One region of the Sinomonas sp. T428B genome, then DNA from elsewhere that is predicted to be linked to it. Evidence: riboswitches for the same ligand, from Rfam matches in the RefSeq annotation. Region 1 holds a riboswitch; the other holds the start of a gene.
The links. Region 1 has a riboswitch for glycine ahead of gcvP (aminomethyl-transferring glycine dehydrogenase). Riboswitches for the same ligand answer to the same signal wherever they lie in the genome.
Positions count from the first base shown of each region.

Region 2: it holds a riboswitch for glycine, as region 1 does, so the genes downstream of both, ACUYMY_RS03010 (hypothetical protein) here and gcvP (aminomethyl-transferring glycine dehydrogenase) in region 1, are expected to answer to the same signal.

Region 1 is NZ_JBRAZR010000001.1:813,749-825,529, reverse strand. Features, by position in the region: gene gcvT (glycine cleavage system aminomethyltransferase GcvT) at 1-291, opposite strand, end outside; gene gcvP (aminomethyl-transferring glycine dehydrogenase) at 378-3,260, opposite strand; glycine riboswitch at 3,300-3,407, opposite strand; glycine riboswitch at 3,409-3,507, opposite strand; gene ACUYMY_RS03880 (hypothetical protein) at 3,672-3,857, opposite strand; gene ACUYMY_RS03875 (hypothetical protein) at 3,974-4,708, opposite strand; gene ACUYMY_RS03870 (GNAT family N-acetyltransferase) at 4,783-5,436, opposite strand; gene ACUYMY_RS03865 (Tex family protein) at 5,525-8,032, opposite strand; gene ACUYMY_RS03860 (metal-dependent hydrolase) at 8,164-9,024, opposite strand; gene ACUYMY_RS03855 (hypothetical protein) at 9,091-9,327, opposite strand; gene ACUYMY_RS03850 (L-threonylcarbamoyladenylate synthase) at 9,471-10,091, shown strand; gene ACUYMY_RS03845 (hypothetical protein) at 10,181-10,876, shown strand; gene ACUYMY_RS03840 (transglycosylase domain-containing protein) at 10,997-11,781, shown strand, end outside.
Region 2 is NZ_JBRAZR010000001.1:634,729-646,509, forward strand. Features, by position in the region: gene ACUYMY_RS03000 (LytR C-terminal domain-containing protein) at 1-624, shown strand, start outside; gene ACUYMY_RS03005 (TetR/AcrR family transcriptional regulator) at 648-1,289, opposite strand; glycine riboswitch at 1,448-1,545, shown strand; gene ACUYMY_RS03010 (hypothetical protein) at 1,754-1,990, shown strand; gene ACUYMY_RS03015 (hypothetical protein) at 2,015-2,251, shown strand; gene ACUYMY_RS03020 (hypothetical protein) at 2,307-2,783, shown strand; gene ACUYMY_RS03025 (sugar phosphate isomerase/epimerase family protein) at 2,837-3,841, opposite strand; gene ACUYMY_RS03030 (Gfo/Idh/MocA family protein) at 3,887-5,032, opposite strand; gene ACUYMY_RS03035 (Gfo/Idh/MocA family protein) at 5,029-6,147, opposite strand; gene ACUYMY_RS03040 (sugar phosphate isomerase/epimerase family protein) at 6,144-6,881, opposite strand; gene ACUYMY_RS03045 (ROK family transcriptional regulator) at 7,031-8,275, shown strand; gene ACUYMY_RS03050 (baeRF2 domain-containing protein) at 8,395-9,495, shown strand; gene ACUYMY_RS03055 (DUF1918 domain-containing protein) at 9,601-9,786, shown strand; gene ACUYMY_RS03060 (SAM-dependent methyltransferase) at 9,807-10,460, opposite strand; gene ACUYMY_RS03065 (DsbA family oxidoreductase) at 10,513-11,277, opposite strand; gene aceB (malate synthase A) at 11,452-11,781, opposite strand, start outside.

The DNA of each region.
Region 1 (11,781 bases):
GATGAGCGAGTACTTGGCCTTGCCCACCGCGATCGCGGACAGCTTGCCCACGAGGGCGTAGTCGAGGAAGGCGGCCGCGTCGGGGCCCGTGGCCCAGACCTCGCCCATGTGGGAGAGGTCGAAGAGGCCGGCCGTGGCACGGACGGCGCGGTGCTCGGCGAGCTCGGAGCCGTACTTGAGCGGCATCTGCCAGCCGCCGAAGTCGGTGAAGGACGCCCCGAGGGCAGCGTGCTCGTCGTAGAGCGCCGTGCGCTGCTCTGCAGCGGCCGGCGCGGTGGTGGTCTCAGTCATGGGAGTCTCCTGGGAGGTGGCGTGTCAGTGGCCCGCCGGCGGGGCCGCGTCGAGGACGCGGCCCCGCCCGGCGACGTGCGGGGGCGTCAGTTCTCGAAGGACTCGAGCGGCGGGCACGCGCACACAAGGTTGCGGTCTCCGCCGGCGCCGTCGATGCGGCCGACGGGGGCGAAGTACTTGTCCTGGGTGCGGGTGCGGCCGGGGAAAGCGGCCTGCTCCCGGGTGTAGGGGCGCTCCCACTCGCTGGTCACGACGGCGGCGGCCGTGTGCGGGGCGCGGCGCAGCGGAGAGTCCGCGAGGGCGAAGTCGCCCGCGGCGACCTGGTCGATCTCGGCGCGGATCGCGATCATCGCCTCGATGAACCGGTCGATCTCGCCGAGGTCCTCGGACTCGGTCGGCTCGACCATGAGCGTGCCGGCCACCGGGAAGGCCAGGGTCGGGGCGTGGAAGCCGAAGTCGATGAGGCGCTTGGCCACGTCCTCGGCGGTGACCCCCGTCTTGGCCGTGAGCTGGCGCAGGTCGAGGATGCACTCGTGCGCGACGAGCCCGCCCTCGCCCGTGTAGAGGACGGGGAAGTGCTCGTCGAGCCGCTTGGCGATGTAGTTCGCCGCGAGCAGCGCGGACTTCGTGGCCTCGGTCAGGCCCTCCCCGCCCATGAGCTTGACATAGGCCCACGAGATCGGCAGCACGCCGGCGGAGCCGAAGCGCGAGGCCGAGATCGGGACATCGCCACCGCCCTGCCAGTCCGCCGCGTTGCCCGGCATGAACGGGGCCAGGTGCGCGCGCGCCGCGACGGGGCCGACGCCGGGGCCGCCTCCGCCGTGCGGGATGCAGAAGGTCTTGTGCAGGTTCAGGTGCGAGACGTCGCCGCCGAACCGGCCGGGCTGGGCCAGGCCGACGAGCGCGTTCATGTTCGCGCCGTCGATGTACACCTGGCCGCCCGCGGCGTGCACGGCGTCGCAGACCTCGCGCACGTCGGCGTCGTAGACGCCGTGCGTGGACGGGTAGGTGATCATGATCGCCGCGAGCCGGTCCCCGTTCGCCTCGATCTTGGCGTAGAGGTCCGTGTGGTCGATCGTGCCGTCCGCGGCCGTGGCCACGACGACGACCTTCATCCCGGCCAGGACGGCCGAGGCGGCGTTCGTGCCGTGGGCCGAGGCGGGGATGAGGCACACGTCGCGCTGGGCCTCGCCGCGCGAGTGGTGGTATCCGCGGATTGCGAGCAGGCCCGCGAGCTCGCCCTGCGAGCCGGCGTTGGGCTGGATCGAGACCTGGTCGTAGCCGGTGATCGTGGCGAGGTCCGCCTCGAGGTCGGCGATGAGCTCGCGCCAGCCCTCGGTCTGGGAGTCCGGGGCGAAGGGGTGGATGCCGGCGAACTCGGGCCACGTGATGGCCTCCATCTCGACGGTCGCGTTGAGCTTCATCGTGCAGGAGCCGAGCGGGATCATCGTTCGGTCGAGCGCGAGGTCGCGGTCCGAGAGGCGGCGCAGGTAGCGCAGCATCTGGGTCTCGGACCGGTGGGTGTGGAACACCGGGTGCGTGAGGTACGGGCTCGAGCGGTGCGCGGCTGCCTCGATCGCGAAGCCCGCACCCGCGGACCCGGCGGTGTCGACGCCGTCGCCCGCCGCGCCCGCGCCGAAGACACCGGCGACGGTCGCGACGATCTCCGCCGTCGTCGTCTCGTCGCACGAGATCCCCACGGTGTCCGCGTCGACGAGGCGCAGGTTCACGCCCTGCTTCTCGGCCGCGGCGACGAGCGCCGCGGCGCGGCCCGGGACGTGAGCGGTGACGGTGTCGAAAAAGCTGCGGTGCGCGATCTCGACGCCGGCGCCCTCGAGGGCCGCGGCGAGCGAGCGGGCGTGCGCGTGCGTGGTTTGCGCGATCGCCTTGAGGCCCTCGGGGCCGTGGTAGACGGCGTACATCGAGGCGACGATCGCCAGGAGCGCCTGCGCGGTGCAGATGTTCGAGGTCGCCTTCTCGCGGCGGATGTGCTGCTCGCGGGTCTGGAGCGCGAGGCGGTAGGCGGGGGCGCCGGCGTCGTCCTTCGACACGCCCACGAGGCGGCCCGGGAGCTGGCGCTCGAGGCCAGCGTGCACGGCCATGAACGCCGCATGCGGGCCGCCGTAGAACAGCGGGACGCCGAAGCGCTGCGCGGAGCCGACGGCGATGTCCGCGCCCTGCTCGCCCGGGGACTTGATGAGCGTCAGCGCGAGGAGGTCGGCGGCGACGGCGACCATCGCCCCGCGCTCCTTGGCCTCGGCGATGAGGGCCGTCGCGTCGGCGACGCGGCCGGACGCGCCGGGCTGCTGGAGCACGACGCCGTTGATCGGGCCGTCGGGCAGGCCCTTCGAAAGGTCCGCGACCTCGACCTCGAAGCCGAGCGCCTCCGCGCGGCCCTTCACGATCGCGATCGACTGCGGGAACAGGTCGGCATCCAGGACCGTCTTGCCGCCGGCGGCCCTCTTGTCCTTGTTCGCCCGGCGCATGAGCAGCACGGCCTCGGCCACGGCCGTGGCCTCGTCGAGCAGGGATGCGTTGGCGATCGGAAGGCCCGTGAGGTCCTCGACCGCCGTCTGGAAGTTCAGCAGGGCCTCGAGCCGGCCCTGGGAGATCTCGGGCTGGTAGGGGGTGTAGGCCGTGTACCAGGCCGGGTCCTCGACAATGTTGCGGCGGATCACCGGCGGGGTCACGGTGTCGTAGTAGCCCTGCCCGATCATCTGGATGCGGGGCTTGTTCTTGGCCGCGAGGCGGCGGAGGGCGGCGAGGGCCTCGGTCTCGCTCAGGGCGCGGGAGAGGACGAGCGGCTTGTCCTGCTTGATGCTGTCCGGGACGGCGGTGGCTGCCAGTGCATCGGCGCTGTCGAAGCCGACCGTGTCGAGCATGTGCTTGATGTCCGCGTCGCGCCGCGCGCCGATATGGCGCTCGACGAAGGCTGCGGGGGCTGAAAGGTCCGTCACGGGGAACTCCATCAATCTGGCCGACCCGAGGGTTCGGCGATTTAACAGGCTCCTCCCCGCTCTGTATCGGACCTGAGAGATTCCGCTGACGTTCTGCACTTGCGACGCCGGCTTGCACCGTCGGTGAGCCCAGCATCGCTGGGCATCTTTCCAGAGTTGCCTTGCCGCGGCGGTACGGGTGCCTGAGAGATTCCTGGGGAGGTGTTGCTCCTACGGCGCCTGCTCGCTCATGCTCGCAGGACTCTCCCGCCGCAGATCAGAGGCTTATTCAGTTGTGCTGCCTTCCAATTCTGCTATGCACAGGCTCATATCAGCAAATGACGACCGTCCCCAGGGCGGCGTACCGCACCGCACGCACCCTACGCGGCAGGGCCCGTCGATCCGCGGGGGATCTCCGGGCCCTGCCGTTCGTGCCGGCCGCGCCTAGCGCGCGGCCTGCGAGCGCTTCATCAGGCGCTCGGTCGCGGCGTCTGTGGACCGGTGCACGCCGCGGATCGCGCCGAGCAGCATGGTCGCGCCGACAAGGGCCAGGATGGCCAGGACGAACAGCAGCCCACCCAGGGCCACGGTGCCGAAGAACACGGCAGTCTGAAGGTTGAACTCGAACATCGCTCCACTCGCTCTGGGCCCCACTCCGGATGGGAACCCCCTCAATTCTGAGGCCGCCCAGGAGGCCCGACGGCCTGTCCTCGACGTGAATTCGGACACACTCGCGCGAGAGGGGGTCAGGAGCAGGACTTGCCGTCGGGCGAGGTCCCGGGCAGGCCCCCGAGGAGACTGCCAAGCCCCTGCTCCTCCTCCGGACGGCACTCCTGGACAGGGGTCGGCGACGGGGACGGAGCGGGGGCGGCGGAGGCGGCCGGGGCAGGGGCCGGCGCCGCAGCGGACGGCACGGTGGCCGCCGGCGTCGTAGGGGCCGCGGCGGGCGCCGACGGCGTCGTGGAGGCTGTCGGGGTAGCTGTGTGCGTCGCTGTCGGGACCGGCGAGGAGGGAGCCGCCGGGATGGAGGACGGCGACACCCTGGACGGCGCCGAGGACGGCGTGGGTAACGATCCCGCCGCCGTGCCCCCTGGGCCGGGGGCAAACCCCCGCTCGTGCGCGACGAGGCCGCTCAGCGCAGCGGTCCACGCGCCGAGGACGCCCTGCAGAGAGGCGGCGCCGAGGGCGAGGAGGAGGGCGACGACGGCGCCCCACACGACGACGGTCGGGATGAAGACGGCGGGTTCGGACCGGCGCCCCGACGGCCTCCGGATGAGGGCGGCGCACAGGACCACCGCCGCGACGGAGAGGACCACGAGTGGCGCGGCGGCCAGGCCCACGATGGCGGCCGCGGCCAGGAGCGCGCCCGCCGCCGCGGCGGCCAGGGTCCGGGGGGAGAAGCGGGACGGTTCGCGGAGGGCCCGCCGGGACCTGGCTGGTCCTCCGGCGGCTCCTGCGCGCGATCGTGTTTGAGCTGACACCGCCGCATATTGTGCCATGCCGAGATGACTGGATCAGTCACGGCCGTTCACGGGCCATCCGGCCTCACTGGGCGTCAAGAACCCGGGCGCCCGTGCCAGCCCGGCCGTTTCTCCCACTCCGAGCGCAAGACGCCGCACACGACGGCGTCGTACAGCTGGCCGCGGACCTTGCGCGCCTGCCGGAACCTGGCCTCCTCGGTGAAGCCGAGCTTCTCGCCGATGCGGAGCATGCCGGCGTTGCCGCTCCAGGTCGCGTAGTCCAGCCGGCCGCTGTCGGTGGCGCGGAAGAGGTAGTCGGTCCACAGGGCGAGGGCCTCGGTCCCGTAGCCCCCGGACCAGTGGGCCGGGTCGAAGATGACGAGCCCCATCCGCCGCCACGGGAGCAGCGCGGTGCCCTCGGCGTCCCCCTCGCCGGGCTTCTCCTCCCAGTACCAGGAGACCTGGCCGACGAACTCCCCGGTGGCGGCATCGGCGACGGCGAGCGCCTCCCGCGGCTCCGGCCAGTCACGGTAGCGCACCCGGCGCTGGAGTCCGTCGCACCAGCCGTTGGCGCCCTCGGCCGACCATCTCGAGTAGAAGGGGCCGTCATAGAGCTGCCATTCATGCACTCCCCCGCTGCCCGTGCCGGGGGCGGGAGGGACGATCCAGCGGCGGTAGGCCTCGACGTCGTCGTGCGTCCAGTCGCGCAGCACGACGCGGGACCCGGTCAGGAGGAGGGGCTCGTTCACCCCGCCCACCCTACCGATCCCCGCGCAGCACCCATCCCTGCATGTCCCGGTCCCCGCGCAGCACCGATCCCTGCACAGCGACCGCCCGTCAGCGGGCGAGGCCCGCCCGCCTCAGCGCGTCGGCCAGAGCGGTGTCGGCCCCGCCGCCCTGCGGCTGGCCTCCCCGCGGCCCCTGGCCCCGCTGGCCTCGCTGTCCCTGGCCGCCCTGTCCCTGGCCGTTCTGCCCCTGTCCCCTCTGTCCCGGGCTGTCCGACCCGCCCCGGCCCCGCTGCCCTTCGCCGCGTGACCCCTGGCCTCGCTGTCCCTGGCCGCCGCCGCGGCCGCCCTTGCCCCCGGAGCGGCCACCCTCCCGGTCATTCGCCTCGTCGTCAAGGCGCAGCGTGAGGGAGATCCGCTTGCGTGCGACGTCGACGTCGAGCACCTTGACCTTGACGACCTGCCCCGACGTGACGACCTCGCGCGGATCCGAAACGAACTTGCTGCTCATCGCCGAGACGTGGACGAGCCCGTCCTGGTGCACGCCGAGGTCGACGAACGCGCCGAAGGCCGCGACGTTGGAGACGGTGCCCTCGAGCACCATCCCCGGCCGGAGGTCGGAGATCGTCTCGACGCCCTCGGCCAGCGAGGCCGTGACGAACTCGGGCCGGGGGTCGCGGCCGGGGCGGACGAGTTCCGCCATGACGTCCCGGACCGTCGGCAGGCCGAATTGCCCGTCGACGAACTGCGCGGGATCCAGGGTGGCCACGCGCTCCTTGGAGCCGCCGGCCGCGGCGAGGATGCGCTCGGCGAGCCCGTAGGCCTCAGGGTGCACGGCCGAAGCGTCGAGCGGCTGCTTCCCGCCGGTGATCCGCAGGAAGCCGGCGCACTGCTCGAAGGCCTTCGCACCGAGCCGCGGGACCTTCTTGAGCTCCGCGCGCGTGGCGAAGGCGCCGTTGGCGTCCCGGTACTCGACGATGTTGCGGCTCAGCGTCGGGCCCACGCCCGCCACTCGGGCGAGCAGGGCGGGCGAGGCCGTGTTGACGTCCACGCCGACGGCGTTGACGCAGTCCTCGACGACAGCGCCGAGGCTGCGCTCGAGCTTCGCCGGCGTGACGTCGTGCTGGTACTGGCCCACCCCGATGGACTTCGGGTCGATCTTGACGAGCTCCGCGAGCGGGTCCTGGAGACGCCGCGCGATGGAGACTGCACCGCGGAGCGAGACGTCGAGGTCGGGCAGCTCGGCGGAGGCCAACGCGGAGGCGGAGTAGACCGAGGCGCCGGCCTCGGACACGATGACCTTGGCGTTGCGCGGCTTCCCGAGGCGCGTGAGCAGCTCGCCCGCGAGCCGGTCGGTCTCGCGGCTCGCGGTGCCGTTGCCGACGGCGATGAGGTCCACCCCGTGCCGCCTGGCGAGGGCCTCGAGGGTCGCGAGCGACTCGTCCCACTTCTTGGCCGGCGCGTGCGGGTACACCGTCGCTGTGTCCACTACCTTCCCGGTCGGGTCTACGACGGCGACCTTGACGCCCGTGCGCAGGCCCGGGTCGAGGCCGAGGACGGCGCGGTTCCCCGCGGGTGCGGCAAGGAGGACGTCCCGCAGGTTGGCCGCGAAGACCCGCACGGCTTCCTCCTCGGCGGCGTCGAAGAGCCGGGCGCGCAGATCGGCCTCGAGCTTGGCCAGGAGCCGGCCCTGCCACGCGACCCGCACGGTCTGGGCGAGCCACTTCCCGGCAGGCGCCCCGGCCCCGCCCCGCACCCCAAGGGCGCGGGCCACCGCATTCTCGTACCCGGCGCGGGCGTCGGCCAGGCCGGCCTCGTCGCGAGGATCCGCCTCGGCAATCTCGAGGGACAGGGCGCCCTCGCGCTCGCCGCGCAGGAGGGCCAGGACCCGGTGGCCGGGCACGGACGCGACGGGCTGGACCCAGTCGGCGAAGCCGTCATACTTCCCGGCCGCGTCCGTGCCCTGCCGCTGGCCCGGGGCGGCGGAGCCCTCGGCAGCGCCGGGCTTGGCGGCGGAGCGCAGCCGGCCCCCGGAGAAGAGCCGCTCGCGCAGCTCCGACACGAGCGCGGCGTCCTGGCCGGCTCGCTCGGTGAGGATCGCGCGGGCGCCGGCGAGTGCCTCGGCGGCACCCTCGATCCCGTGCTCGGGGTTGAGGTAGGCCGCGGCGAGGGCCTCGGGGTCCTGGGACGGGTCGGCAAGGATCGCGTCGGCGAGCGGCTCGAGGCCTGCCTCGCGGGCGATCTGGGCACGGGTGCGCCGCTTGGACCGGTAGGGGAGGTAGAGGTCCTCGAGCTCGCCCTTCGTCGCTGTCGCGAGCACGGACTCCTGGAGGGCTCTCGTGAGCGCGCCCTGCTCGGCAATCGAGGTCAGGACGGCCCGGCGGCGGTCCTCGAGCTCCCGCAGGTAGCGCAGCCGCTCCTCGAGCTCGCGGAGCTGGGCGTCGTCGAGCGTCCCCGTGGCCTCCTTGCGGTACCGGGCGACGAAGGGCACGGTCGCCCCGCCGTCGAGGAGCTCGACGGCGGCCCGAACCTGCCAGGCCTGCACCCCCAGCTCAGTGGCGATCCTCCGGGCGATCGCGGCGGCGGTCTCCTCAGCGCTGGGCAGCGACGGCTCGGCGATCGTGGCGCCCGCAGCAGGGGCGGCGGGTGCCGGGGCAGCCGGGGCGGAGGGGCGGTTCACAGTGGGGCCAGGCTCAATGCTCACCGTCCTACTGTGCACCATCCCCGGCGACATCCCGCCCGGCGCCCTCGTCATCCGGCCCCGATCCCCCAGCTCAGGGCGAGGGCCACGGCGCCGGCCTTGCCCAGCGCGAACAGCGCCGCCCCCACGCCCGCGAGGGCGTAGAGGCCCACGGGGACGAGGACGAGCCACTCCCGCCACGAGCCGGCGTCCCCCAGGACGGGGACGGACAGGTGGCCACCCCTGCGCCACATCCACCGGATCACGGGCACCTTGTGCAGGGCCTTCGGCCGGCGGAGCCTGAGCGGCCACAGGAGGTTGCACCCGCCCGTCGTGAGCATGTCGCCGGCGATGTGCACCGCGGCACCGAGCCCGACGGCGAGGGGGAACCAGTCCTGCTCCTCGGGCGCGTACAGCGCGATGAACAGCGCGAGCGGCGCGGACAGGATCCACGGCAGCTTCTGCACGCCGTCGGGGAGAACACCGAGGACCTTCGCCGCGAAGGAGACGAGCAGGAGGGAAACGAGCCCTGCCCCGACGTAGACCGTCCCCCATTCTGGGGTCTCGATGGTCCACTGGCCCGCGAGCCACGCGAGCCCTACGAACGCCGCAACCCCGAGGAGGGAGTGCGTGCCGTTGCGGTGCCCGCCCGAGACGGCTCCGACGACCCGGCAGAGCGTGCTCGAGACGGGCGGGAGGGACTGGGCGATCGTCGCGCTCCGGTGGTCGGCGTCGGGCAGCAGGGCAGCGCCCGCGGTGACGAGCGCGCCGACGACAACGCCGACGGGCGTGGCCTCGATGAGCGGCCAGCCGAGGTCGATGGCGGCCGGTCCGAGCCCGAGGGGCACGGTGGCGCCGGAGAGATCGAAGTGGACATGGGTGGTCACCGCGACCCAGGCTGCTGCGCCGCAGGCCGCGTGATGGGCTCCCATCATGCTGCGGAGCCCTCCCTCGCCAGACGAGGGACGGTGAATCTGCCGTGCTTCACGCGCGGCGGCTCACGCGAGGCAGTCGGCGCACGCGCCGGCATCGAGATCGGCATCCCTCAGGACGCTGCCGCAGTCGCGGCACTCCGTGTGCAGGGCCAGGTCCGCGCAGCCCGCGCACCGGTTCTCCTCGAACACCGCGAGCGCCGAACCGCAGTCGAGGCAGGTGTCCTCGACGACGGCCAGGCTGGCCCGCCGTGCCCGGTGCCGGCCGGAAGCTTCACGTGTCATCACTGCTGCTGTGCTCATGCAACGAGGCTACGGACGGGCTCCGACATTTCTCGCGCTGCCCCGCCGGGCGGGGCCGAATCCGGCCCGCCTTCCGCGCTCTTCCGCGGCCTTTCGGCCCTTTCCGCCCTTCCACGCCCCCGCACAGGCGTAGGCTGACGCGCATGGCGAGATTCTTCGACGTCCACCCGGTCGACCCGCAGCCGCGGGCCATCAGCCAGGCCGTGCAGATCCTGCGCGACGGCGGCCTCGTCGCATACCCGACCGACTCGTGCTACGCGCTCGGCGCCGTCATGGGCAACCGCGAGGCGCTGGAGCGGATCCGCCAGATCCGCCGGCTCGACGACAAGCACCACTTCACGCTCGTCTGCCGGGAGTTCGCGCAGCTCGGCCAGCTCGTCGACATGCCCAACGACGTGTTCCGAGTGATCAAGTCCGTGACGCCGGGCCCCTACACGTTCATCCTCCCGGCCACGCGCGAGGTCCCCAAGCGCATGCTGCACCCGAAGAAGAAGACCGTCGGGGTGCGCATCCCCGACCACGCCGTCGTCCGGGCCCTCCTGGCCGAGCTCGGCGAGCCCCTCCTCTCCTCGACCCTCCTCCTGCCGGACGAGGACGAGCCGCTCACCGACGGCTGGGAGATCAAGGAGCGCCTCGACAACGTGGTGGACGCCGTGATCGACGACGGCGAGACGGGTTCCGAGCCGACGACCGTCGTCGACTTCTCCTCGGGCGCCGCGGAGATCACCCGGCGCGGGGCCGGGGACCCGAGCCGGTTCGAGTAGCGCGACGCCGGGCCGAGTCCGGACATCCTCGGTCAAGAGCTCGACGAGGCCTGCCGCTCCTACAATGGAGAGAGCCAGAGGAGGCCCCCGTGGGACATGTCCACTACCGGGTTCGGCGCCTGCGGCACGGAAGCAGCTACCGCGGCACCGGTGCTCGCGGCCGCCCTGCCTCGGCAACTCCCCCTCCCCCGCCGTCGACGGGCCGCCCGGCCCGGGTGCGCAAGGAGGGCCTCGGCGTCGTGAGCCGCGAAACGACCAGCGCGTGGCGCGCGCTCCTGGCCCCCGACGGCACCCCGCCCGCGCTCCCCCTTCAGGTCGCGTACGTGCGCCGCGCGGTGTGGCGCGAGACCGGCATGACGCCGAGCCTCAGAGGGCTCACGATCGGGCAGGCCGAGCGCGTGCTGGGCGCCGTCGGGGCCGACCCGGCTCCCCTCTGGCGTGTGGGCCGCAATGCCGCGGCCGCCAACTGGGCCGCTGCCGCCACGAAGTGGCTCGTCATCGTGCTGCTGTGCCTCGAGTTCCTCGCGGTCGGCCGTATCGCAGGCGTCCCGTTCATCCTCGTGGCCGTGGGCATCGCCACGGTCGCGTTCGCGAGGCGCCAGCGGCAGCAGGCCTTCGAGGACCGGCACTACCGGACGCCCGGGGCTTCCCGGCGCATGGATCGCCCCAATGCGGAGGGCCACGGCGCCGCCGCACCGCCATCCGAGGGACCGGCCACACGGCCGCCGGCCAGCCCGTACGACCTCGACGAGTACCTGCGGCGGCTCAACGACGAGGGCGCGTAGCGGTCCCAGGCGCCCGGACGACGGCGGGTGGGAACCCGCCGTCGTCCGGACGCCATCGGCTCACCCCGACCCGCCCGCGCACCCCCTGTGCTATGTGGCCAGCCTCCCTACAATGTGGTCATGGGCCGCGTCGTCCATGCTGCGGGCGGAGTCTTCCGCCGGCTCTTCGCGTTCCTCGCCATCAGCGCGGTGGCGGGGATTCTCGCCGCGGGCCTCACTGCTCCGGTCATGGTCGCGACGTGGGGCGCCACCTACAGCTCCGCAGAGTTCTTCGACAGCCTCCCCACCGAGCTCGAGGTGACGCCGCCGGCCCTCGTGACAAAGGTCCTCGCCGTGGACGGCTCCCTCATCGGCACCGTCTTCACCCAGAACCGGACGCCCGTGACCCTCGACCAGATCTCGAAGCACGCCAAGGACGCCGTGATCGCGATCGAGGACTACAGGTTCCACGAGCACGGCGGCGTCGATCCCGCGGGCATCGTCCGCGCCGTCATCGCCAACGTCCAGGGCGACCGGCAGGGGGCATCGACCCTCACCCAGCAGTACGTGGCCAACGTGCTCAAGGAGAACGCGTTCGCCCGGAGCGAGGGCGCGGCGGTCGCGCTCGGCGGCCAGAAGAGCCTGGGCGACAAGCTGCGCGAGATGAAGCTCGCGATCGCCCTCGAAAAGCGCTACTCGAAGGACCAGATCCTCGAGGGGTACCTCAACATCGTCTTCTTCAGCACGCACGCCTACGGGATCCAGGCGGCGAGCCAGTACTTCTTCTCGGTCGATGCCAAGGATCTGACTCTGCCCCAGGCCGCCCTCCTCGCGGGCATCGTCAACGGGCCCTCGGTGTACAGCCCCACGGACCGGCCCGACGCCGCCCTCGAGCGGCGCAACCTCGTGCTGGACGCCATGCTCGA
Region 2 (11,781 bases), 180 kb from region 1:
AAGGACCTGAGCGTCCATCACGGCCACCGCGTGGTCTCCTGGAAGGAGCTCCGCTCGAAGTTCCCCGACGAGGAGCCGGCAGCCGAGGACCGCCCCCGCATGTGGCGCCACCTCCGCCACCGAGCCGTGATCATCCTGCTGGCCCTCATCGTGGTGGCCGCGGCGGGGACGGCCCTGGCCGTCATCACCGGCCTCATCCGCCTGCCAGACGCGGCCGAGGCCCCGAGCCTCGCGCCCTGCCCCACGGGCACCTACGACTACCTCCCGCCCGAGCAGGTCAGCGTCAACGTGCTCAACGCGGCCGGGCGGGAGGGGCTCGCGCGGGAGGTCGCCGATCAGCTCATCGAGCGGAAGTTCGCCGTGGGGAACGTGGGCAACGAGCGCTACTTGACCGAGGCGACCGCCGTGATCCGGGGCGGCTTCGCGGGGGAGCCTGCGGCCTTCACCCTCCAGCGCAACGTCCCCGGAAGCGTCTTCGTTCGGGACGAGCGCGGCGACGCGAGCGTGGACCTCATCCTCGGGCCCGGCTACGAGGCCCTCGCGGACCCGGGACTCGTCGACCAGACGCCGGGCACGATCTCCTGCACCGCCCCGACCCATACGGCAACGAAACCCGTGCGCTGAGCCGGATCCGGCCCTGCCCGCGCTCAGCGGCGCACGGGCCTGCCCTCGGCATCGAAGCGCGCGCCCACGCCGAGCTGGATGAAGCGCACGGTGGCCGCCGTGCGGCGCTCGGCATCGTCGTCGTCCGCCGCGCCATCCTCGCCGCGCCCGCGGTCCGCGCTCGCGGTGAGCGAGCCGTGGACGAGGCGGACGAGCTCCTCGACGTCCGCCTGCGGCAGGTAGCCCTCGGCCATCGCGTCGAGCAGGATCTGCGTCAGCAGGGCGTTGAGCTCGCCGACGTGGTCGCCGAGCTTGGCGAAGGACGACGGCGAGAGCACCGCCCGCATCGCCGGCCCCGGGGGGAGGTGGCGGCGGGAGAGGTCCTCGACCTGGGCCCGGATGTAGACGGCGAGCCGGTCGATCGGGTTCTCGAGGCTGCTGAGCTCGGCCTTGAGGTCGGCGAGGAAGCGGCCCGTCTCGTCGAGTGCGTACCCGATGAGGAGCTCCTCCATGTCCGCGTAGTAGTTGTAGACGGCGGTGCGCCCGACGCCAGCCTGACGGGCGACGTCGGTCATGGTCAGGCCGGGGAGTCCGCGCGTGAAGAGCAGCTCGCCGAAGGCGTCCAGGATCCGGCGCTGCGTGAGCGCGCGCTGTGCTGCATTGGACTCGGCCTGTATGCGGGGCATGTTCACATTTTATGTCGGTGTGTCAGTAAACACCCGTCATGGCGCCGCATGTCGCCGTGACGGCATACGTCAAGGGCGGATCCTTTGACACTGCTGGGGCGTCCGAGACACTGAACGGATGCGGCCGCCGCGGCCGCTAGCACAACTGAAGACGCCGATGATCCGGGGCGGGAGAGTCCCGCCGGCGCGGCCAGCGGGTGCCGTAGGAGCAAATCCTCCCCAGGAATCTCTCAGGCCCGCGTACCGCCGCGGTGAGGCACCTCTGGAAAGCAGCCCACCAGGGCTCACCGACGGTGCAAGCGGACGCCAGCAGGTCCGCGGAAACTCCGTCCCGACCGAGGGCGTCGTCGCGAAGGTCGCGGCCGCCGTCCCCGAGCTCGGCCCTCACGGTCGCGTGCCTGCCGCACCATGGGATCGAGCCGACCTCGGACACATCGCTCCGCCTCGCCGACCTCGGCTACCGGGTGGTTCCGCACCTCGCCGCCCGCAGCATCGGCGAGCGCCCCCGCCTCGCCCGGATGATCGCGGACTTCGAGGCCGCGGGAATCACCGAGGTGTTCGCCATCGGCGTCGCCGGCTATCCCGAGGGGCACCCCGACCGCACGGGCGCCGAGCTCCTCGACGCGCTCCTGGCCAAGCAGCACCTCGCCTCGAGCGTCGTCACCCAGATGTGCTTCTCCGCCGCCGCGATCACGGACTAGGTGGCGCTCCTTCGCGGTGAAGGCGTGGACCTGCCCGTGTGGGCGGGCGTGGCGGGCCGTGTGCCACGGGCGCGGCTCGTCGCGCTCGCGGCCAAGATCGGCGTCGGCCAGTCGCTGACGTTCCTCAGCCGCAAGGGGCCCCTGGCCCGCCGGCTCCTGAGCGGCGGGACCTACTCGCCGGAGGGGCTCGTGGCGGAGCTCGAGGCGGCACGCGCGGAGCTTGCGGGGATCCACCTCTTCACGTTCAACAGCATCGGCTGAGGAGGCCGCAGGCCGCGATCTACCTCGCGGTGTGTCCCGTGGCTACGCTGGGCACGTGCTCCAGCTCAGGGCGACTGGATTGATCATCGCGCTGGCCGCCGCGGGCCTCACGTCATGTGCCGGCCAGCCATCCGCCCCGCCATGCTTCCCGCCGGAGTACACCGTGACGCCGGACAGGGCCGCCGCGGGGCAGCGCGTGACGGTATCGGCCCCCGACGCGACGTGCGACCCCCGCTACGGCGGCGGCGCGCGGATCGAGGTCACCTTGGTCGACGCCCAGGGTCGGACCCTCGTGCGGGAGCTCGCCCCCATGCGCGACGCCGGCGGGTTCCGCCTCGAGGTCGTCGTTCCCGCGGGTGCGGTGCCGGGTCCCGGCCACGTGTCGGCATACCCGTACGGCCTCGACTGGTGCGACGACACGGGGAGGAACAACCGCGTCGGGCGGGCGGCGGGCACGATGGCGGGGCGGCCCGGCGCCGTCGTCCTGGCCTCGTGTGCGGCCCGGGAGGTGCCGCTCACGATCCTGCCGTGAGCGGCTCCGACCCCGAAAACGCGGGATGGCGTTGAGGTCCGTACCCGAAAGGGTCAGGCCTGGCTGCTGAAGGCGGCGTCGAAGGATTGGCCGCTCGGGGCGAAGTCGAACTTCTTGAGCGCCGCCAGGGCTTCGGGGGCGCCGACGAGGCGGTCCATGCCCGCGTCCTCCCATTCGACCGAGATCGGGCCGTCGTAGCCGATCGCGGTCAGGGCGCGGAAGCAGTCCTCCCACGGCACGTCGCCGCGGCCGGCGGAGACGAAGTCCCAGCCGCGGTGCGGATCGCCCCAGGGCAGGTGCGAGGAGAGGATCCCGGCCCGGCCGTTGCCCATCCGCATGCGCGTGTCCTTGCAGTCCACGTGGTAGATCCGGTCTGCGAAGTCGGTGATGAATGCGACCGGGTCCAGGCCCTGCCACACCATGTGCGAGGGGTCCCAGTTCAGGCCGAACGCCTCGCGGTGCCCGATGGCCTCGAGGGCCCGCTGGGTGGACCAGTAGTCATAGGCGATCTCCGAGGGGTGGACCTCGTGCGCGAAGCGCACGCCGCACTCGTCGAAGACGTCCAGGATCGGGTTCCACCGGTCGGCGAAGTCCTGGAAGCCGGCCTCGATGACGTCCGCGCCGACGGGCGGGAACATGGCGATGTACCGCCAGATGCTCGAGCCCGTGAAGCCCACGACCGTCTTCACGCCGAGGGCCTTGGCCAGGCGGGCGGTGTTCTTGAGGTCCTCGGCGGCGCGCTGGCGCACGCCCTCGGGGTCGCCGTCGCCCCACACAGCCGAGCCGACGATCGCCTTGTGGCGGAAGTCGATCGGGTCGTCGCACACAGCCTGGCCCTTGAGGTGGTTGGAGATCGCGAACAGCTTGAGGCCGTGCCGGGCGAGGATGCCGAGGCGCTCGGCGACGTAGGCGCCGTCGTCCCAGCGGGAGGCATCAAGGTGCTCGCCGGAGACGGCGATCTCGAGGCCGTCGTAGCCCCAGCCAGCCGCGAGCTCGGCGACCTCCTCGAGCTTGAGGTCGGCCCACTGGCCAGTGAACAGGGTGAACGGGCGGGTCATGATGCTCCTCTCGGGCGGGGTGGGCTCGGGTGGGTGGGCGGCGGGTCAGACCTGCACCGCTGCGGACTTGGCGGCGGCGGACTCCTCGATCGCGGCCAGAACCCGCTGGACCTGCAGGCCCTCCTCGAAGGAGGGGCTCAGGGGCGAGCCGTCGCGGATGGCGGCGAGGAAGTCCCGCGCCTGGTGCGTGAAGGTGTGCTCCCAGCCGATCATGTGGCCCGGCGGCCACCACGCTCCTGCATACGGGTGGCTGGGCTCGGTCACGACGATCCGGCGGAACCCGGCCTCCTCGGCGGGGGCGGTCGCGTCGAGGAACTCGAGCTCGCCGAGGCGCTCGAGATCGAACGCGAGCGCCCCGGCGGAGCCGTAGACCTCGATCCGCAGCGAGTTCTTCCGCCCGGTGGCGACGCGGGAGGCCTCGACCGAGGCGACCGCGCCCGAGGCGAGGGACAGCGTGGCCCACGCGGCGTCGTCGACCGTCACGGCTTCTGCACCGCCTGGCCCTGGCCGCTGGCCCACAAAGGTGTGAAGGCGCCCGGACGCCTCCGTGACGGTGTCCCCCGTGAGGAACTGGACCTGGTCGATCGCGTGCGAGGCGATGTCCCCGAGCGCCCCCGACCCGGCGGTCTCCTTCCGGAGGCGCCACGTCATGGGCGCCGTCGCGTCCGCGAGCCAGTCCTGAAGGTACGACGCGCGGACCTCGCGGACGGTGCCGAGCCGGCCCTCGGCGATGAGCCGCTTCGCGTAGGCCAAGGCGGGCACGCGGCGGTAGTTGAACCCGACCATCGAGACCACGCCGCGCTCCCGGGCCGCCTGCGCGGCGGCGACCATGCGCTCGGACTCCTCGATCGTGTTCGCGAGCGGCTTCTCCACGAGCACGTGCTTGCCCGCCTCGAGTGCCGCGATGGCGATCTCGGCGTGCAGCCAGCCCGGCGCGCAGATGTCCACGATGTGCACGTCGTCCCGGGCGATCACCTCGCGCCAGTTCGTGGCCGACTCGGCCCAGCCGTAGCGGGCCGCGGCCCCGGCGACCTCGTCGGCGTTGCGGCCCACGAGGACCCTCTGCTCCACCGTCGGGACGTCGAAGAAGGCGGAGACGTTCCGCCACGCGTGCGAGTGCGCCTTGCCCATGAACGCGTAGCCGACGGCCGCGACACCCAGCGGCCGGACCTCGGGCCGGGCCGCGCTCACGCGCGCACCCCGCCGAGCGTGGCTTCCGTCGGCGCCCAGTCCTCGGGCAGGGGCGGGGACGGCGGCGCGCTGCTGGCGACCTCGGTGAAGGCGCCGGAGTCGACGGACTCGGAGATCGAGACCATCGCATCGAGGACGTGGTAGGCGAGCTGGCCCGTCGCGCGGTGCGGGGTCCCCCTGCGGATCGAGCGTGCCATGTCGAGCACGCCCATGCCGCGGCCGTCGGCCGGCCCGGTGGCGCGGATGGAGGTCCACTCGGTCTCCCCGGTGCGGCAGATCTGCAGCTCGCCCGTGAAGTAGTTCGGGTCCGGGAGCGAGAGGGTGGCCTCGGTGCCCGTGATCTCGACGAAGCCCATGCGCATGCGGGGCGACTCGAAGCTGAAGATGCTGTGCGAGGAGGCGCCGCCCTCGAACTGGGCGAGCGTGCTCACGTGGGTGGGGACCTCGACCTCGAAGGACTCGCCTGCCTTGGGGCCGGTGCCGATGACGCGCGTGGCCTTGGCCGTGGACCCGAGCGCCGCGACGCGGCGGATGCTGCCGAACGTCTGGACCAGGGCCGTGAGGTAGTAGGGGCCCATGTCGAAGAGCGGGCCCGCGCCGCGCTGGAACAGGAACGAGGGGTTGGGGTGCCAGGACTCGGGGCCCGGGGTCTGGAAGACCGTCTGGGCCGTGAGGGGCACGCCGATGTCGCCACGCTCGATCACCCGGCGGGCCGTCTGGAGCCCGGCCCCGAGGAAGGTGTCCGGCGCGCAGCCGAGCCGCAGCCCGGCGTCGTCTGCCTCCCTCAGCAGCCCGAGCCCGCTCTCGCGGTCGAGGGAGAACGGCTTCTCGCTCCACACGTGCTTGCCGGCGCGCACCGCCGCGGTGGCGACCTCGACGTGGGCGGCGGGGATGGTGAGGTTGACGATGATCTCGACGTCCGGGTGCGAGAGGGCGAGCTCGGGGGCGCCGTGCTCGGCGATGCCGTACTCCGCTGCGCGCGCCGCGGCCGCCTCGGGAAAGAGGTCCGCGACGACGTGGACTTGGAGGTCCGGGAAGCGCGTGAGGTTGTCGAGGTACTGCTTGCTGATGTTTCCGGCGCCGATGACGGCGACGCCGACGGGGCCGCGGCTCATCGGGCACCCGCCTGGAGGTAGCGCAGCGAGGCCTCGACGCCCTCGAAGATGTCCCCCGCGTAGGAATCGAACTCGACGACTCCGACCTCGAGGGCCTCGGCCGCGTCGAGGACGGCACAGAGGTCCATGGCGCCCTGGCCGGCCGGCAGCTGCGCCGACGTGTCGGTGGAGATGGGGCCGTCCTTGAGGTGGAGGGCGATGACGCGCTGGCCGAGCCGGCGCACGAGCGCGGCCGGGTCCTGCCCGCCGACCGCGGCCCAGTAGGCGTCCACCTCGAGGACTACCTCGGGATCGAGGAGCGAGGCGAAGTACTCGAGGGCCGTCGTGCCCTCGATCGTGGACTCGAGCTCCCACGCGTGGTTGTGGTACCCGACGCGGAGGCCGTGCTCCGCGGCCTCCTTCGCCGCGGCATTGAGCCGCTCGGCCGTGCCGCGGATCGTCTCGGCGTCCTGCCAGTGCTCCGCGGGGATGTAGGGATCGATCACGGTGCCGATGCCGAGCTTGACCGCGGCGGCGAAGACCGCGTCCTGGTCCGTGCTGAGCAGGGGCGCGTGGGCCGTGGGCGCGGACAGCCCGTGCTCGGCGAAGCCGGCCGCGAGCTCGTCGGTGCGGGCCACGAAGTCGTACGGCTCGACCTGCGTGTACCCGATCTGCGCGAGCCGGCCGAGGGTGCCTTGGAGGTCCGCGGCCACGGCGTCGCGGACCGTGTAGAGCTGGACGGAGTAGCTGGTCACAGATGTCCCTTCGTCAGGAGATTCTCCCGGCGGCCTGCCATGGCCCGCGCCGGCGTGATGCTGCTCACCAGACTAGGACCCCTTTTGTCGATGGACAAGCAAAAGTTGATTCTGGACGATCAGAAGTGCCCCGTGGGACACTGGGGCGCATGCCGAACCACGACGACGCCGCGCGCGACGCCGCCGAGCTGAGCCCGGCGGAGAGGGTCTTCGCGGCGCGGGCGGGTGACCTCTTCCAGCTCCTGCGGGACGGCCGGCCGTGGACGAGGGCGGAGCTCGCGGGCACGACGGGGCTCGCCCGCTCGACGGTCGCGGGACGCGTGGACCTGCTCATGCACACTGGCTTCGTCGTCTCCGTCGGCGAGGCGCTCTCGAGCGGCGGCCGCCCGCCGTCGCGCTTCGCCTTCCACCGGCAGGCCCGGACCATCCTCGCGGCCGACGTCGGCGCGAGCCACGTGCGCGTGGCCCTCACCGACCTCGGCGGGACGGTCCTCGCCGAGGAGCGCGCGCAGAGGCCCGTCGCGGACGGCCCCGAGGCCGTCCTCGGGCATGTCGTCGAGACGGGAACGCGCCTCATGGCCGACGCCGGCTGGCCCCGCACCCGGCTCGCGGGCGTCGGGATCGGCCTGCCCGGGCCCGTCGAGCACTCGACCGGACGGCCGGTCAAGCCGCCGATCATGCCCGGCTGGGACGGCTTCGACGTCGTCGGCTTCGTGCAGGACTCCTTCGCCGTCCCCGTCCTCGTGGACAACGACGTGAACATCATGGCGCTCGGCGAGCGGGCCGGCTTCTGGCCCGACGTCGACGACCTCCTCTTCGTCAAGGTGGCCACAGGCATCGGCTCGGGCATCATCTCGAGCGGGCAGCTCCAGCGCGGCGCCGACGGGACGGCGGGCGACCTCGGCCACGTGCGCGTGGCGAGGGGCGACGGCGTGGTGTGCCAATGCGGGAACATCGGATGCCTCGAGGCGGTCGCCTCGGGGACGGCGGTGGCCCGGGCCCTCACTGCCCAGGGCGTCGCCGCCGCGAGCGGCGCCGACGTCGTCGCGCTCGCCGCCGACGGGAGCCTGCCCGCTGTCCAGGCCCTGCGCCAGGCCGGGCGGGACATCGGCGAGGTCCTCGCGACGTGTGTGAACCTGCTCAATCCGGCCGTGATCGTGATCGGAGGCTCGATGGCCGCGGCGGGGGAGCACGTCATGGCGGGCGTGCGTGAGGTCGTCTACCACCGCTCGCCGCCGCTCGCGACGACGAACCTGCGCGTCGTCCTCTCCCGGGCGGGCGAGCGCGCCGCCGTCATGGGCGCGAGCCAGCTCGTGGCCCAGCACGTCCTCTCCCCGGCGGGCATCGAGGCCGCCCTTGCCGGCAGTTCAGGCGCCTCCGTCGGCGCCGGCTGATTCGGCGCGGCTCGGCGCGTAGGGCCGGCACGACGGGGTAAGAGGCGCCTGAGTCGCACGACACGGAATCAGAGGCCATGCGCCGAACACTGCCGACCAGTGCCGATCAAGGAGGAACCATGCGCGCGCTCGAACAGTATGCGGACCTGCTCAGGGGGGAAGGTCCGTGGTGCACGATCCACGCTGATGTCAGCACTGGCACCGTGGACAGCCTCGAGGCCACGGACGTCCTCGGGGACAACGTCGCGAAGGCGCTCGCCGACGCGGGCGCGGACAAGGCGAGCACGACGGCGGCCGGGCGGCTCACGTGGGCTGCCAAGGGGATGCCCGCCCCGGTCTCGCGCTTCGTCGTCATCGGCGGCGGCGAGGTCGTGGTCAACGAGGTCCTTCCCGGGGCGCCGCCCACGGGGACTCTCGTCGACGTCGGGCCGATCCCCGACCTCATGCCGCTCGCCGTGCACCTGGGCGGGGACCTCGTCTACCTCGTGGTCGAGGCCGAGCGGGCAGACGCCGAGATCCGCCGCCACCGGGCCTCGGAGGGGGGCGCCCTCGACGTCCAGGAGCTGCACGGAACGACCGAGAACCTCACGAAGGTGCCCTCCGGCGGGTGGTCCCAGGGCCGGTACCAGCACCGCACCGAGGAGATCTGGCGGCGCAACGGGGCCGACGTCGCGCGTGAGGTCGACGCACTCGTCGCCGACGGCAGCGTGGCCCTCGTGGTCCTCGCGGGAGACGAGCGGGCGCAGGAGAAGATCCGCGACGCCCTCGGCGAGCGGGCCCGCAGCCTCCTGCGCACCGTGGACATGAACTCCGCCGCGCCCGGCGCGGACCGCGAGCGGTTCCAGCATGAGGTCGGCCTGCTCGTCGCCGAGGCCGCGGCCAGGCGGCAGGCCCGGGTCCTCGAGCGGACGGCCGAGGGGAACGGTGCGCTCGGCGCCCGGGGCTGGGGCGAGACCGTCGCGGCGCTCCAGCAGGCGCGGGTCGACACGCTGTTCCTGGACCCCGACGGGGTCGCGGACCGCTCGCTGCTCGCGCTCGGGGCGCAGCCGTGGATCGCCCTGCACGAGGGCGAGAGCCTCAACGCTCCGATCCTCGGCCGGGCCCGGCCCGCCCCGGCGCTCCTGCGCGCGGCCGTGCTGACGGACGCGGACACGGTCCTCGTGCCGAAGGGCGTGCTCGGCACGGGGCACGGCGTCGGGGCGCTCCTGCGCTGGGAGTGATCCTGCGCTGGGAGTGATCTGCCGGGGGAGCCGGCCGGGCCCGTGACAGGCCCTTCACGCGGTGCGGCCGCCTGCGTACGCTCGTTGGCAGGGAGGTGATGCTGCATGAACGCAGTGCAAGGAGACCGCATCATTATCCACGGCCGGACCGTCGGCGCCGCCGACAGGCACGGCCAGATCATCGAGGTGAAAGGCGAGAACGGCGAACCGCCGTACCTCGTGAAGTTCGACGACGGGCACGAATCCGTCGTCTTCCCCGGCGGCGACTTCGCCGTCGAGAAGCCGCACTAGGCTTGAGGCCCGGCGCCGGCTCAGGCCAGGCGCCGGGCCTTGAGCACGGTGTCGGTCAGCACCGCCGTCTGCCCTTCGGGCCCTGTCGCGACACGGCCCTCGCTGCTGCCCGTCTCGACCGCCCACTCCGAGGGCCGCAGCCCGAGGGAGGCCGCGAGCTCCTGAGCCGAGGGCAGCCCGCCCTCCGGGGCGGGGTGGCGCGACCACGGCGGGAAGGCCCCGTGCCCGACGACGAACAGCAGGCCGCCCGGTGCGACGGCCCGTGTTGCCGCGAGCAGGATGTGCTCGCGCGGCAGCTCGACCGGAGAGTGCAGGAAGAGGGCCGCGACCAGGCTGTACTGCGCCTCCGGCTCCCACGTCGCGAGGTCGCGGTGGAGCCACGTCACGCGGTCCCCGACGCCCGCCTTTGCCGCGTGCTCGGCCGCTCGGCCCAGCGCGACGGGGGAGATGTCGACGCCGGTCACGCGCCACCCGCGGGATGCGAGCCAGATCGCGTCGGCCCCCTCGCCGCAGCCGAGGTCGATCGCAGTGCCGGGCGCGAGCATGCTGAGCTCGCGCACGAGCGCCGCGTTCGGCTTCCCGCTCCAGACCTGCTCGCGCTCGCGGTAGAAGCCGTCCCAGAACTCCGAGGGACGCGGGGTGGGGCCATGCGCAGGGTGCTCGTGATCGTCCATGCACGACTCCTATCGGGTCGGCCGATCCCGTGCAAGGCCCCGCGCGGGGGGACTAGCAGCCCTCGGGGCCGCAGGCCTGCCCGTCCAGTCCGGAGCCGCCGTCGTCCGCGGAGTCATGTGCGGCTCCGCCGCCAGCAGCGCCGACCATGACGAGCGGGTTGGCCTCGGCCCACGCCGTCTCGAGCGCCTGGGCGAAGAGCTCGGGGGACTGCGCCCCGGAGATCCCGTACCTGTTGTCCAGGACGAAGAACGGCACGCCCTGGATGCCGAGGGCCCGCGCGTGGGCGATGTCGGCGCGCACGGCGTCGGCGTGCTGGTGGGAGTCGAGGGCAGCCTCGACCTCGGCGGCGTCGAGCCCGGCGGCGGCGCCGATCCCGACGAGGACCTCCCGGCTGCCGATGTCGAGCCCGCGCTCGAAGTGGGCCGAGAGCAGCTCCTCCTTGACGGCGTCGGCCGTCGAGCCGGAGCCCCCCGCGGCGGCGTCGTGCTCCCGGGCGTGGTGGATGAGCTCGTGCCCAGCGAAGGAGTTGGCGACGACGATCCGCCCGAAGTCGTAGTCGAGGCCCTCGGCGGCGGCCACCCGGGTGACGTGGTCGAACATCTGCCGGACCTGCTCGGCCGCCAGGCCCTTGCGCTCGCTGAGGTAGTCCAGCTCCGTCCCGTCGTAGTGCTCGGGCAGGGAGGGGTCGAGCTGGTAGCTGTGCCACGTCACGGTGACCTGGTCGCGGTGCGGGAACCCGGCGAGGGCCTTCTCGAAGCGGCGCTTGCCGATGAAGCACCACGGGCAGGCGATGTCGGACCAGATGTCTACGTTCATGGAAGCTTCAAGTTCTTCCGGCCAGGGAAGTATTCCCGGCCCCGCACGTGCCGAGGGGCTGCCCCCGCGCAGCACCACTACGCGGGAGCAGCCCCTCGGCGTTCCTCCCCGTTGCCCTGCCCCCGTCCTTCGGGGTGCGTGTTGCGATTCCGCGCGCAGGGAATGGGAAAGCCTCTAGGCCGCGGCGAACTGCCGCTCGGGCAGGCCGGCCTCGAACTCGTCCTCCTTGCCCGCCGTCTCGCACAGGTAGCGAGCGTAGGCCGGCATCGTGAGGAAGGTCGGGAACTCGGCCCCCAGGGCGCACTCCTCGAAGAGCTCGCGGGCGTCGCGGAAGCGGTCGCCGTCGAAGCGCTCGAGCTTGGCGAACTCCTCGTCGAGGATCTCCTCGACCCAGTGCCGGGTCACGATCTCGCCCTGGTCCGTGATGGCCCGGGAGTAGATCCACTGCCAGATCTGCGAGCGGGAGATCTCTGCGGTCGCGGCGTCCTCCATGAGGTTGTGGAT